Regions from separate parts of the Undibacterium sp. GW821-FHT11B02 genome, predicted to be linked through region 1. Evidence: predicted binding sites of a transcription regulator. Region 1 holds the regulator's gene; each other region holds the start of a gene.
What was found. Region 1 encodes HrcA, which represses chaperone genes, less so after heat shock. Its sites were predicted from a motif close to TTAGCACTCNNNNNNNNNGAGTGCTAA; they were not measured.

Region 2: rpoH (RNA polymerase sigma factor RpoH) is a predicted target of HrcA. The motif match lies at 2,328-2,354, and genes of this name have one in related genera.
Region 3: groES (co-chaperone GroES) is a predicted target of HrcA. The motif match lies at 3,085-3,111, and genes of this name have one in related genera.

What each region holds. Positions count from the first base shown of each region.
Region 1 covers NZ_JBXASD010000005.1:276,622-281,573, reverse strand. Annotated here, with positions in the region: gene AC1RVX_RS12435 (outer membrane protein assembly factor BamE) at 1-473, opposite strand, end outside; gene fur (ferric iron uptake transcriptional regulator) at 549-977, shown strand; gene AC1RVX_RS12425 (response regulator) at 1,066-1,449, opposite strand; gene hrcA (heat-inducible transcriptional repressor HrcA) at 1,613-2,632, opposite strand; gene AC1RVX_RS12415 (HAD family hydrolase) at 2,677-3,363, opposite strand; gene AC1RVX_RS12410 (NAD kinase) at 3,439-4,332, shown strand; gene recN (DNA repair protein RecN) at 4,438-4,952, shown strand, end outside.
Region 2 covers NZ_JBXASD010000006.1:203,686-208,637, reverse strand. Annotated here, with positions in the region: gene cyoE (heme o synthase) at 1-678, shown strand, start outside; gene AC1RVX_RS14405 (SCO family protein) at 675-1,265, shown strand; gene rpoH (RNA polymerase sigma factor RpoH) at 1,363-2,262, opposite strand; gene AC1RVX_RS14395 (cell division protein FtsX) at 2,512-3,426, opposite strand; gene AC1RVX_RS14390 (cell division ATP-binding protein FtsE) at 3,464-4,138, opposite strand; gene ftsY (signal recognition particle-docking protein FtsY) at 4,408-4,952, opposite strand, start outside.
Region 3 covers NZ_JBXASD010000004.1:120,968-125,919, forward strand. Annotated here, with positions in the region: gene AC1RVX_RS09530 (LysR family transcriptional regulator ArgP) at 1-312, shown strand, start outside; gene AC1RVX_RS09535 (GGDEF domain-containing protein) at 301-1,578, opposite strand; gene AC1RVX_RS09540 (ABC transporter substrate-binding protein) at 1,591-2,703, opposite strand; gene groES (co-chaperone GroES) at 3,175-3,465, shown strand; gene groL (chaperonin GroEL) at 3,507-4,952, shown strand, end outside.

The DNA of each region.
Region 1 (4,952 bases):
TTTTCAGTAGGCAGGTTACCGCCTTCAAATTTGGCAACAGTGTTATTTTTGAAATACACTGATACCCGGCTGGTGATTTGTTCACCATTGCCCTTGGTCAGGCGAAACGGGTAATCCCAGCGGTCTTCATGAAACATGTCGGTCAACAAAGCTGTGCCCAGCAAAAACCGAACCTGTTCACGAGTCATGCCTTCTTTTAATTGGGAAACCATTTCTTGTGATACGAAGTTACCTTGCTGAATAGGGATGCGATAAGGCGAGATATAACTAAGCAACTTGGCAAAGCCGGTAGGCGCAACCACCTGTGCACCACTGGTATCACCAGTATTGGTTGGACTGGCATACACCGAAGTTTTGTCTGCAGTCGACAAAAAAGGTAAAGCTGATGAACATGCAGTCAGGCAGGCAATCAGTGCCAGACCCGCAGCACGACCCAGTGTGGTCCGTTTTGACTCTGAAAACAACAAACGCATAGGTAACCTCATTATTGAGCAACAAGCCCTAAAACCCGATATCATAAAGCAGATAGCAAATTTTTGATCGAAAACATGACAAACAGCACTCCCAACCTGAAGGCCAGCGGCCTGAAAGCCACCCTTCCACGACTGAAAATACTGGAAATTTTCCAGAACAGCCCGGTTCGCCATTTGACAGCAGAAGACGTATATAAGATCCTGCTGAATGAAAATATGGATGTTGGTTTGGCAACGGTGTATCGGGTTCTGACGCAATTTGAACAGGCAGGCCTGCTCAATCGCAATCATTTCGAGACCGGCAAGGCAATTTTCGAGTTGAATGAAGGTTCACACCATGACCATCTGGTCTGCCTCGATTGTGGACGGGTGGAAGAATTCTTTGACGAAGAAATTGAACAACGCCAGCACAAGGTCGCCCTGGAGCGTGGCTTTAAAATTGCCGAACATGCACTGGCCATATACGGCAACTGCACCAAACCCAACTGCGAGCACAAGGGCTAAGCTTACGCTGACTATTGCAGCTTTGTATTAAAGTAGACCGCATCAGGCATATCTGCATGCCTGATTTAACTGCCACTCATAGCAGTCCTTACATGCCTATCTTGGCAACCACACTGGCTACTGTGTCAATTATTTTTTGAGCATTGAAAGGTTTGAGAATATAGCCATGGATACCGGTTTTCACAGCCTCTGAAATGGTTTCCTGATCTTTATTCGCAGTAACCATCAGCACACAAGCCGTGGGGACCAGTTCTTTCAGGCGAGGCAAAATCTCGATACCACTGATCTTGGGCATAACCACATCCAGCATGATGAGGTGAGGCTTGAGCCTGACCGCCATTTCCAGGCCCGTGCTGCCATCAGTTGCTTCGCCAACAACGTTATAACCCTCGCTGCGCAAAATCACCCTCAGCACCTCTCTGGTGACATCATTATCGTCTACCAGCAATATTGTTACGTTTTTTTTGTCCATATCCGTATTGATTACTTAAAAGTTTAAGCTGCTGCTTAATATCAGCTAAGGATAGGCCCTGGCATACAAGGTAACAAGAGCAGAGTGATGTTGCTATACCGCAAGACTCAGAATTTAACAAAACCTTGCCTGTGGCTTTTGATGGGAAGCTAATGCCAAATTTTTATTGGCTTAATGCATTCGACAATAATTTTGCAGTGATATCAACAATCGGTATCACTCTTTCATAAGCCATGCGCGTCGGACCTATCACTCCCAGTGTACCGACTATCTTCCCGTTAACTTCATAGGGCGCGGTCACGATGCTCATTTCTTCCATGGGGACGAGCTGCGATTCACCGCCTATGAAGATCTGCACGCCAGTCGCCTTGCTGGACACATCCAGTAACTGCATCAGACTGCTTTTTTGCTCGAACATATCAAACAACTTGCGCAAGGAACCCATGTTGGATGACAGATCCTGCACATTCAATAAATTGCGCTCGCCTGAAATGACAACCTCTTCATTTTGCTCATCCATGGCGTTACTGCCAGCTTCCACTGCTGCCTGCATCAGTCTGGTCATGTCATTTTGCAGTTGCCGCAATTCGCTGTTGATACGGGTACGCGCATCAGCAAAACTCAAACCGCCAAAATTCTGGTTCAGGTAATTGGCAGCATGCACCAGTTGCCCCTGGTTATAGTCCACGTCAGTCAGCAACAGCCTGTTGTGTACGTCGCCAGTAGGCGACACCACGACCAGCAAGATACGTTTTTCCGACAGTCGCAAAAATTCCACTTGTTGGAAGATGGATTCGGTACGCGGCGTCATCACTACGCCAGCAAATTGCGATAGCGAAGACAAAATCTGTGCTGCATTGGCGATCAGCTTTTGTGGCGGTTGCGACAACATACCAGCCTGCAAGCGTGACTCCAGGCCGACTTCATTGATTTCTTGCACTGTAAGTAATTTATCCACAAACACTCTATACCCACGTGGCGTGGGTATACGCCCTGCCGAAGTGTGCGGACTAGCAACAAAACCCATCTCTTCCAGGTCAGCCATGACATTGCGTATGGTCGCTGGCGACAATTCCAGGCCGGAAATTTTTGACAGGGCGCGGGAACCCACAGGCTGGCCATCGGCGATATACCGTTCGACCAGGGCTTTTAATAAGGTTTGTGCGCGAATATCGAGTTGCATAGTTTCATTTTATGCGTTCATGCCAGCAATGAACATAGAAAGTTTTATATCCACTGCGCCAACTCATGCAGGCTGGCAAATTCTGCATCTGGCCTGATATGAATATGGCGCTCATCCTCAATTTTCAAACCCTTGCGATTCATCCAGCCACCTTTCAGGCCAGCTTGTTGCGCGCCTTGCACATCCAGCAACAAATCATCACCCACATACAATACTTCAGCCGGTGCCAATTCCAGCGCATCGCAAGCCGCCAGGAAAATTCGCGGGTCAGGCTTGGCACATCCAAAACGATAGGCCGCTATTGATACCTTGAAATGGCTGGCAATACCAATGGCCGACAAATCCGCGAAGCCATTCGAGACAGTACCCAGTACGATCTTTTTTTCCAAAGCCTGCAGGCCAGACCTGACATCTTCATATAAATCCACCTGGTTCCTGGCATACGCAAATACCGCCATGGCTTGATCGGCTTTTTCCACGGCCACACCATGTTCCTGAAATACTTCGCTTAACAGGGTATGGCGCAACGCCCACAAGTCATATTGAAACCGCGGATCGGCAGACACCAGGGCGTTCCGGCGTTCACGCAATTTTTCCACACTGTAATTTTGAGCAACTACAGGTACATGTTCATGCATCCATTGCTGCAATGCCGCTTCAGCATGGCGTATCACCGGCACAACAGGCCACAAGGTATCGTCCAGATCCAGCAAAACTGCTTTTAATGTCATAAAGTGCACTCAATTCATTCATTCCTGGCTTAATTATGGTCTAATCTGAGGCATCATGTCACCTCCACCTTGTTTATGACTGTCCAGGCCAAAACCATTGCACTTGTTGGAAAATATAATGCTGCCGGTATCGCGGATTCCATGACCGAACTGGCAAATTTCCTGGAACACGCAGGACACCACGTAGTTATCGAAGCAGAAACCGCACAATACCCGCAACTCGCGCAGTTTACGACCATGGCAGTTCCTGAAATCGGCAAATCTGCTGATGCCGCCATCGTCATCGGTGGTGACGGTACCATGCTGGGCATAGCGCGCCAACTGGCACCCTATAACGTACCACTGATAGGCGTCAATCAGGGCCGACTGGGTTTCATCACCGACATCGCCCTGGATCGCATGATACCGGCCATTACGGACATGCTGGATGGCAAATATGTGTCGGAGCGCCGCAGCCTGCTTCAGGCCATCGTGGTACGCGATGGTGACCAAATTTTCAGCGGTGTTGCCTTCAATGATATCGTGGTGTCACGCGGCGCTGGTTCCGGGATGGTGGAATTGCGTGTGGAAGTCGATGGCCATTTCATGTATAACCAGCGTTCTGATGGTCTGATTGTTTCAACCCCAACTGGCTCCACCGCCTATGCCCTGTCCGCAGGCGGTCCGCTGCTGCATCCAAGCCTGTCGGGTATCGCCATGGTGCCGATTGCGCCACATGCCTTGTCCAACCGACCGATAGTCTTGCCGGACAGTAGTGAAATCGTGATTGAGATCGTAGCCGGACGCGACATCAGCCTGAACTTTGACATGCAAAATTTTGCCAGTCTCATACATCAGGACAGGATAATCGTTAACCGCTCTGCCCATACGGTAACTTTCCTGCATCCTCAGGGCTGGAATTATTACAATACCCTGCGCGAAAAACTGCACTGGAATGAATATCCCTCGGTCGAAGGGGCACTTAACTGAAACACGCACATAAAGTGTATTGCTAAAATAGCGGCTAGCCCAGTTGGCTGCTGTACCAGAGACATCATATCCACCTCCATTTCACCCTATTACCGTCTGTTCATTATGCTGCGCACGCTTGCCATTCGTGATTTTGTCATTGTCGATACGCTGGAACTCGAATTTTCATCCGGTTTCAGCGTACTGACCGGTGAAACTGGGGCCGGTAAATCCATCCTGATTGATGCGCTGACCCTGGCACTGGGTGGCCGTGGGGATGCCAGCATGGTGCGCGAATCAGCCGCCAAAGCGGATGTCAGTGCTGAATTTGCCATCAATGCCAACCTCACCGACTGGCTGGAAGCCAATGACTTCAGCGACCCTGACCAGCAACTGATACTGCGCCGCACGATAGATAATGCCGGACGCTCAAAAGCCTGGATCAACGGCATCACCGCCACCGCCAGTCAGTTACGCGAGATCGGTGATTTACTGGTGGATATCCATGGCCAGCATGCCCATCAGTCCTTGTTAAAAACCGAGGCCCAACGGTCCCTGCTGGACATGCAGGGCGGGCTGGAAGAACAGGTACGCGAAGTCGGCCTGCGCTACAGGGCCTGGCGCAATCTGAGCAAGCAGCG
Region 2 (4,952 bases), on a different contig from region 1:
AAAGAAATTGATTCGCGCATGGCAAGAACCGCGCGTCGTGCGACAGCCCAGGGGGAAATCAGCGTTCTCCAGACACTGGTATTTTCTGGCGTTATTGGCGGCATGGGTATGTGGATACTGTTCACCATGGTCAATCCGCTGACGATGTGGCTGACCTTTGTCACCTTTGTCGGCTATGCCGTGGTGTATACCATTATCCTGAAACCAGCGACGCCACAAAATATCGTCATCGGTGGCCTGTCTGGGGCCATGCCACCGGCATTGGGTTGGGCCGCTGTTGCCAACGATGTACCCATGCAGGCCTGGTTGCTGGTCCTGATTATCTTTGTTTGGACGCCACCACATTTCTGGGCGCTGGCGATGTATCGCCGCGATGATTACGCGCGCTCGGGTTTGCCGATGTTGCCGATCACCCATGGCCTGGAATTTACGCGTTTCCATATCTGGCTGTATACCATTGTCCTGTTCGCCACCACCATGCTGCCTTATGCAGTACACATGAGTGGCATGATCTATCTGGTCAGTGCAGTGATACTGGGTACAATTTTCTTGTGGTATGCATGGCGTATCTACAAACATTATGACGATGTGCTTGCACGCAAGACGTTTGCCTTTTCCATCATTTACTTGTCTTTGTTGTTTGCAGCTTTGCTGATTGACCACTACATCAAGCTATGAAGATATCCAATCTATTCAAGGGCTTGGCGGTCGCCTTGCTTGCGGTGTCCCTGCTGGCCTGCCAGAAACCGGCAGAAAAGTTTATCAATACCGATTTGACCGGACTCGATTACGCCAGGGACTTTGCCCTGACCGACCACAACGGTAAACCACGTACCTTGGCGGATTTCCGTGGCAAGGCAGTCGTGATTTTCTTCGGTTATACCCAGTGCCCGGATGTTTGCCCGACTACCATGGTGGAAATGGCGAATGTCATGAAAGGTCTAGGGCCGCTGGCGCAAAAAGTGCAGGTCCTGTTTGTGACGATAGACCCGGAAAGGGATACCCAGGCGTTGCTGGCCAATTATGTACCGAATTTTGATCCCAGCTTCCTCGGCTTATATGGCGATGCTGCCGCTACCGCCAAAGTTGCCAAGGACTTCAAGGTGTTTTATCAAAAGGTTGAAGGCAAAACGCCTGGCAGCTATACCATGGATCACACAGCAGGCAGCTATGTATTTGATCCCGAAGGCCGTATTCGCCTGTTCCTGCGGCATGGACAGGGGCCAGAGCCGATTGTTCATGATTTGAAGATGTTGCTGCAATGATCAGGTCGACAGCAGCATAGAAAAATCGACACAAAATCAGACGCAAAAATTAAAAAAGGCACTCAATTGAGTGCCTTTTTCATGCAGTGCCGGAGTTTCAGGAAGTGAAACTGGCGAGACTGCCTTTCATTTTCTTCAGTGCCGCACTTTCGATCTGACGTATGCGTTCGGCAGATACGCCATATTCATCCGCCAGCTCATGCAAAGTAGCACCGGTACCGTCATCATTTTTCAACCAGCGTGCTTCAATGATGTGACGTGAACGGTCATCCAGCTTGGCCAGTGCAGATTCCAGACCTTCGCTTTGCAGGCGATCATACTGACGTGTTTCCAGAACACGGGTAGGCTCGTCTGACTCTGTTTTCAGATAGGCGATAGGAGCAAATTTTTCATCATCGTCGTCGGTAGGCGCATCCAGGGCAATATCATGTCCAGACAAGCGCATTTCCATTTCAATGACTTCTTCGCGTTTGACATCCAGCGTTGATGCCAGGGCATCAATTTGCTTGGGTGTCATCGCGTCCAGGCCTTCTTTGTGGCTACGCAGGTTAAAGAACAACTTGCGTTGTGCTTTGGTTGTTGCCACTTTGACCAAACGCCAGTTTTTCAGGATGTATTCATGCATCTCAGCCTTGATCCAATGCATGGCATAGGACACCAGACGCACACCTTGATCAGGGTCGAAACGCTTGACGGCTTTCATCAGGCCGATATTACCCTCCTGAATCAGATCAGCGTGGGGCAGACCATAGCCGAGGTAGCCGCGTGCAATCGAGACAACCAGGCGCAGATGCGACATAACCAGTTGTTGCGCTGCTGCGAGATCATTGTCGTTACGCAATTTTCTTGCATAATCAATCTCTTCCTCATGCGTAAGCATGGGCAGGCGATTGACTGCCGAGATATAGGCATCAATATTTCCCAGCGTGCCGCTAAAGCCCAAGGCCAATGCGGTGCTGTCAGTAGCGGGGACTAATTGTGTCGTAGTTGTTGCCATTTTTCCTCCTCATTGCTGCCATTCTGAGTATGAATTACCCAATTTGGCTCTTTCAAGTTCTTATATTAGCACTCTCTTGCGAAGAGTGCTAATACTGTGATCCTATGAATTACATCAAAAAAATCTATCAAAAAACTTGTATTAATATGAAGTACTTATGAAACTTAGATAGCTACCTGCTCTGAAAGTTGCAATAGTTCAGGTAAATTTTCACTTTACAAGACTATCTGGATGTAAAGAGCCACGAATTTAACTTGCCCGTGCCAGTTGTCGTCTGACAGATAACCAGACCCCGATCAGTCCCAACAACATGCTGACAGCCAGTAATATCAGGCTGGGCAGCATGCCCAGAGGTGCCAGATGGAATTCGGATGCATATAATTTGGCAAATTCAGCAATGGCACGATTCAAGGGTTGTAGGGCCGCCGCAATCAAACCCAGCGCCGTACCACCGGCTAGCAAGCCTAGCAGAGCACCTGTGTAGTAATAAGGCTTGTGGATGAAACTATTGGTCGCCCCCAGCAGGCGGGTGACAGCAATTTCTGACTGGTGCGAGATGACTTGTAGCCGGGTGGCATTAAATACCACCACCACCACGACCACAGAAAGTGTTGCCGCCAGGAACAATAAACCCAGTTGCATGATTTGAACCAGTGCCGCCAGCCGCTTGACCCAGGCTGAATCCAGTTGCACAACATCCACATCAGGCATTTGCTTGATATCTTCTACCAATGCGTCGAGCTTGCCTGCATCATTGTTCGACAGCGACAGGATATACGCATCTGGCAAAGGGTTGCCACCCAATGTGGATAACACTTCGGCAAGATTGGAAGATTGTTCCAGGCTGGCCAGTGCCTTGTCCTTGGGGATGAAATTCAGACTGGCAGTAATATTTTTTTCTTTGAGTAACTTTTTGATCGGTATCGATAAAGCGGTGGCCGTTGGACGTGGCGTGTCCGGGGCTACAAAGATGCTGATTTCTGGCTCTATCGACAATTGTGAAGAGATCGGCCGGATATTTTCTATCAGCGTGAGGCCGGCGATGGGCAGTGCCAGTGCAATGGCGACCACCAGCACATTGAACAAGAAATTACCGGGGCTACCCCGTAAATGTGTCATTGCACTTTTTAGGGCAAACAGATGCTGGCGAAACCAGATGGTCATGAATTCTTCCTCTGTGGGCAGCTAATAACAATAATAATCAGGCGGCAAGCGACGATTTCCAGGTATTCACGACCTGGCCCCGGCTCAGATAAATCACGCGGCTGGCCTGGTCAAGAAACTGTTCGTCATGACTGGAAATAATGCAGGTCACGCCTGCGCTCTGGAAAGCCTTGAGCGCACCCAGGACCTTGTTGGCATTTTCGCGATCCAGAAAGGCAGTCGGTTCGTCTGCCAGTATGATCTGTGGTCGATTGACGATGGCGCGGGCAATCGCAGCCCTTTGCTGCTCTCCACCAGATAAAGCCATGGGCAAGCTGGATGCTTTGTCCGGTAAACCAACTTTTTCCAGGGCAATGCGGGCGCGTTGCTCTGCTTCGGAAGATGAAGCGCCAGCGACGATCAGGGGCAGCATGACATTAGACAGTACGCTGCGGTCGGTCAATAATTTCTGGTCTTGCAGTATCAGGCCGAGCTTGCGGCGCAGATAGGGCAGGCTGCCAGCCTTCAGTTTGCTGACATCCTGGCCATTGACGCTGACCTTGCCGCCAGTGGGTTTCTCTATACCTGCGATCATTTTCAACAGGGTAGATTTGCCGGCACCAGAAGGGCCTGCCAGAAAAATCAGTTCACCGTCAGCTATCGATAGTGACACATCTTTCAAGGCATAAGCATCTTGCGAATATTGTTTGCTGACGTGTTCAAAGACTATCATGGTCGGCCAATTCAGAGTGAACGAAAGAAGTGGTAGTGAGCATTCAAATTCTGTTTTATTTAGGACTTACGAAAAATCACCCCAGCTGCGTTGCAGCTCTTCTCCCAGGACGCCGCGTACTATTCGTACTGTCTTCGTTGCTGCGTCTTGCTGGGACAATTTTGCGTAAGTCCTATTGTTAATACGGTAGTGCCGAAGCAAAACTACTGCAGTTGCGTAAGTCCGGCACTGCTGTGATGGTTATAAAGCTTAAACCGCAACAACCCAGCTCAGTTCAGTAAGGCATCCACAAATTCCTGGGCATTGAAGGGTTGCAAGTCTTCAATCTGCTCGCCTACACCAATGAAATACACTGGCACCGGGCGATTTTTGGCAATCGCTGCCAATACCCCGCCTTTGGCCGTGCCATCCAGTTTGGTGATCACCAGGCCGGTAAGCTGCAATGCATCGTCAAATGCCTTGACCTGTGCCAGGGCATTTTGGCCGGTATTGCCATCGATGATCAGCAGCACCTCCTGTGGTGCACCTTCCATACCCTTACCTATCACGCGCTTGATTTTTTTCAGTTCTTCCATCAGATGCAACTGGGTAGGCAGGCGTCCGGCAGTATCTACCATTACCACGTCAGTGCCGCGAGCGCGGGCCGACGCGACGGCATCAAATGCTACTGCCGCCGGGTCGCCGGATTCCTGCGAGATGACAGTGACATTATTGCGTTCACCCCAGATCGTCAACTGCTCACGGGCAGCAGCGCGGAAGGTGTCGCCAGCTGCCAGCAAGACCGACTGCTGATGGTTTTGCATATGCTTGGCCA
Region 3 (4,952 bases), on a different contig from region 1:
AAATTGCAGTCACAAATATTGCTGGAACATTTTGGCTTGCAAGAAAATGCCTGTCCCACCCATTTCTTGCCAGCCACCACACCATACAACCGTGCCATAGTGTTGGGGCTGGCATGGGGTGTCATCCCGGAGATACTGCTGCGTACATTGCAGGGGCAAGAAAGTCTGGTCCGGCTGATGCCGGAATATCCTGTCGATGTTAATCTGTATTGGCATAGCTGGAAGGTGCAGACACCAAGATTGACGCGCATGTCTGAGCTATTGATCGGTAAAGCGCGGACAGTACTGCTACAACCAACTTCACGCAGTTGAATTAGTCTCTGGAATAATGTGTTGAATGTCCGTAGGCTGTACCTGATTGCGGCCATGTTCTTTGGAAAAGTACATCCATTGATCAGCCCGATGAACCAGGGTTTCAACGGTATCCCCCACACGTAATTCGGCTACACCAAAGCTGGCCGTGATGTGCAGGCTGTAACCATCGGGCAAGGTGATCACCTGCATCTCTGTCTGCTCACGAATTCTCCTGGCAACTTCGACAGCTGCCTTGAATCCAGTTTCCGGCAATATGATCACAAACTCTTCGCCACCGTAACGCACTACCCAATCCACCTCGGCACGCACTTCATTCTTAAGCCTTTGCGCGAATGACACCAATACACCGTCACCTACTGCATGGCCGTACTGGTCATTCACCTTCTTGAAAAAATCGATGTCGCAAAACACCACACATAAATCCCGGCCATAACGCACAGCCCTTTGTATTTCAGCTGGCATACGTTCATTAAAAAGCTGGCGGTTATAGCATCCTGTCAAGCCATCGGTAACCGACAACTGTTTCAGCGTCTGCATGGCTGTTTCCAGTTGTCTGGTACGCTCTGATACCAGTGCATCCTGATTGGCGATATGCTTTTCTATACTGGCCTGCATGGTGCGAAAACCATCGACAACCAGGTCAATTTCGTTGTACGTATGGCCGGGTTCAAGCTCCAATTCCAGCTTGGTGGAAATTTTATTGGCTTGCAGGTTTTTGACGAAATCAGCCAGTTTCCGCATAGGAAGTTCCAGATCACGGCGTAAAATCGCTGCCACTGTCAGAAAAATAAAAATCGACAACACCAGCACACCGAAGACCACTATAGTCAGGCTGCGCCATAGCTCATTTCTCAACACGCTTCTGTCAACGACGAAGTCGGCAGTGCCAACTGGCTTTTCAGCGTCATTAGGTGCCGGAATATCAAAAATAATATGCTCGCCATTTGCCGCACGACTGGCATCACCGCCAACAAATTCCTGGCCTGTATTGGCACGTATCACCACGTACGCGATCGTGGTATTTTTCAGTATCAGCTTGATCTGTTTTTGTATGGTGGGCGTTTCAATATCCCAGATTGCCACTGACAACAAAGGTAAATGAGCATGCACCACACCATTCACCGTCATGTTGAAATTGCTTTCCATCGCCCGGTAATTCAGCCATGCCTGCAAACTGCTGATCGCCACCACACACAAGATCACCCACTTGAAGACACGATGTATCAACAAGCTGGCGATGGATTGTGAAGGTCTGATGTTCATTTAAATGTGCGCTTATTTTTCAAGCAATTGGCGAAAACTGAAGTTATATTTTTTCACCGCAGGGTTTAAAACCTTGCTGAATTTTTTGAAATCGACACGAGAGAAATTCATATCTCCAAACAAGGTCTGAAAGCGACGACCTTCTTCAGGAGTAAACAAAATAAACATGGAACGTTCAAGTTCCAGTCCTTCATCGATAAAATCCTTGCCGTGGCGATAGTCGTACAGCATCACCAGACTAAAGGCACCGGCAATAAAATGCCCACCCGACAAAGCTGTCAACGATCCCGATTCCAGGGCAGTCAAAGCTTCAGATGAAGTATTGATGGCGCTGAAACTGGCATCCTGCCCAGGTTTACCGCCACGCGCACGCCAGCTTTCCATCGCGCCAAATGCCATCAAATCATTGCCGGACCAGATCAGCCGCGTCTGCGGATAGCGCTGATACAGCCAGGTACTCTGTTCCTGCGCCTTGACCCGGTTCCAGTCGCCATATACGACCTGATCCAGGACCACATCTTTGGCTTCAGCGACGGCACGGCGCATACCCTCGGTGCGTTTGTAGGATGTCGTGGTAGACCGGTCACCGGCAATTGCCAGCAAATGCAGTTTACCGTCGGTTGCCATCCATTTTTCTGTACGTCCACGCTCTATCAGCTTGTGCGCTGTGACATAACCCGCCTCCTCCGCCCTGGGTTCCAGACTGCCCAGCCAGTGTTTGTAAATCTGACGTGGGTGGCCAATCACTTCCTTTTCATTCTGGTTGGTAATGCCGCTATAGGCAAAGAAAGTCTTGATATTGGCGGCATCCAGGATACGCAATACTTCTGGCCCCGTACCATAATCATTAGTCAACACCACATAATCGGGACGTGTTGCAGCCGGGCGAGCCGCAATCTGCCTGGCAAATTCCAGAGGCTTTAAGTGATCACGCTCTGCATACAAGACTTCAAGCTTTATATCCAGGCTCCTGGCTGCTGCTGCCATACTGTTGGCGGCAGTCACCCAATAGACTTCATCTGATTTTCCGGGATTCAGAAAAGTGACCGACATGGCCAGTGCCGCAGCAGGCAAGCCTGTAAAAATCACGCAGCAGAACGCTGCACAAACCCGAACCCACCACATGGCTGCCTCCGCACCCGGTCTGCCTGACTGGCTAGCCAAACGGCAGGTTTGCCGTATCGGCATATTCACATCAGCACCGGTTTTCAATATTCAAGCGATTTGCCTGCTGTGTATACAAAATGTACAGACAGTGTGGATACAAGCATTTCGCTTAATTTATAAGCAGTATTTTCGATGATTTACTGCAACAAAAGGGAATGCTTCACAAAAAATCACATTTCCTATATGGCAATTTCCGGTATGTTTTACCAACAAAAATGAGAAAATTATTCAATGAACAACAATATCTCATGGTTTTGACATCATAAATGCATGATTTTTAAGGAAATTTTAATTTAGTCTATTTTCCTGTCTTGAAAAGCATGGAGCTCGCCCATATACTTAGCACTCGTTGGGAGAGAGTGCTAACAAGTCTTTCCCCAGCTTAATTGAATTCCAATAGTAATTACTCGCAAATTTAAAGGAGCTTGTATGAACCTTCGTCCCCTGCACGATCGCCTGATCGTGAAACGCCTGGATCAAGAAACAAAAACCGCATCCGGTATCGTTCTGCCTGACGCTGCTGCTGAAAAGCCAGATCAAGGTGAAGTACTGGCTGTTGGTCCTGGCAAATTGCTGGACAACGGTACTGTGCGCGCCCTGGACGTTAAAGTCGGCGACCGCGTTTTGTTCGGTAAATATTCTGGTCAGGCTGTCAAGGTTGACGGCAACGAAGTCCTGGTGATGCGTGAAGAAGATATCTTCGCGGTCGTACAGAAGTAATCGACATCCACGATATCAATTAAAGAATTCGGAGAATTAATATGGCAGCTAAACAAGTAATTTTTGGCGATGACGCACGTGCGAAGATCGTCAATGGCGTCAACATCCTGGCGAATGCAGTTAAAGTCACCCTGGGCCCTAAAGGCCGTAACGTGGTTCTGGAACGCTCTTTCGGCGCACCTACAGTAACTAAAGACGGTGTCTCAGTTGCTAAAGAAATCGAACTGAAAGACAAGCTGGAAAACATGGGTGCACAACTGGTGAAAGAAGTGGCTTCCCGCACTTCTGACAACGCTGGTGACGGCACAACTACAGCGACCGTTCTGGCACAAGCCATCGTTCGCGAAGGTTTCAAATATGTTGCAGCTGGCTTCAACCCAACTGACCTGAAACGCGGTATCGACAAAGCGGTTACAGCCATCGTTGCTGAAATCAAAACTCTGTCCAAGCCAACAACAACCAACAAAGAAATCGCTCAAGTTGGTTCCATCTCTGCTAACTCCGATGCCAACATCGGCGACATCATTGCAAAAGCAATGGACAAAGTCGGCAAAGAAGGCGTGATCACTGTTGAAGACGGCAAATCCCTGGACAACGAACTCGACATCGTTGAAGGTATGCAGTTTGACCGTGGCTACCTGTCACCCTACTTCATCAACAATCCAGAAAAACAATCCGTTATCCTGGAAAACCCGTTCATCCTGTTGTTCGACAAAAAAATCTCGAACATCCGTGACCTGCTGCCAGTATTGGAACAAGTTGCAAAATCCGGTCGCCCACTGCTGATCATCGCTGAAGATGTAGACGGCGAAGCGCTGGCGACTCTGGTTGTCAACAACATCCGTGGCATCCTGAAAACTGCAGCTGTTAAGGCTCCAGGCTTCGGTGACCGTCGCAAAGCCATGCTGGAAGACATCGCTATCCTGACCGGTGGTCAAGTGATTGCTGAAGAAGTTGGCCTGACACTGGAAAAAGCAACTCTGGCTGATCTGGGCCAAGCTAAACGCATCGAAATCGGTAAAGAAAACACTACTGTTATCGATGGCGCTGGCCAGGCTGTTGGTATCGAAGCACGCGTTAAACAAATCCGCGCGCAAATCGAAGAAGCTACTTCTGACTACGACCGTGAAAAACTGCAAGAACGCGTTGCCAAACTGGCAGGCGGCGTTGCTGTGATCAAGGTTGGTGCTGCAACTGAAGTTGAAATGAAAGAGAAAAAAGCACGCGTTGAAGATGCTCTGCACGCAACTCGCGCTGCCGTTGAAGAAGGCGTTGTTCCCGGCGGTGGCGTTGCCCTGCTGCGCGCACGTCAAGCTGCTGGCGAAATCAAAGGCGACAATCCAGATCAAGAAGCAGGTATCAAACTGGTTCTGAAAGCAATCGAAGCACCTTTGCGTGAAATCGTTGCTAACGCCGGTGGCGAACCTAGCGTTGTTGTTAACGCCATCATCAATGGCAAAGGCAACTATGGTTTCAACGCTGCCAAT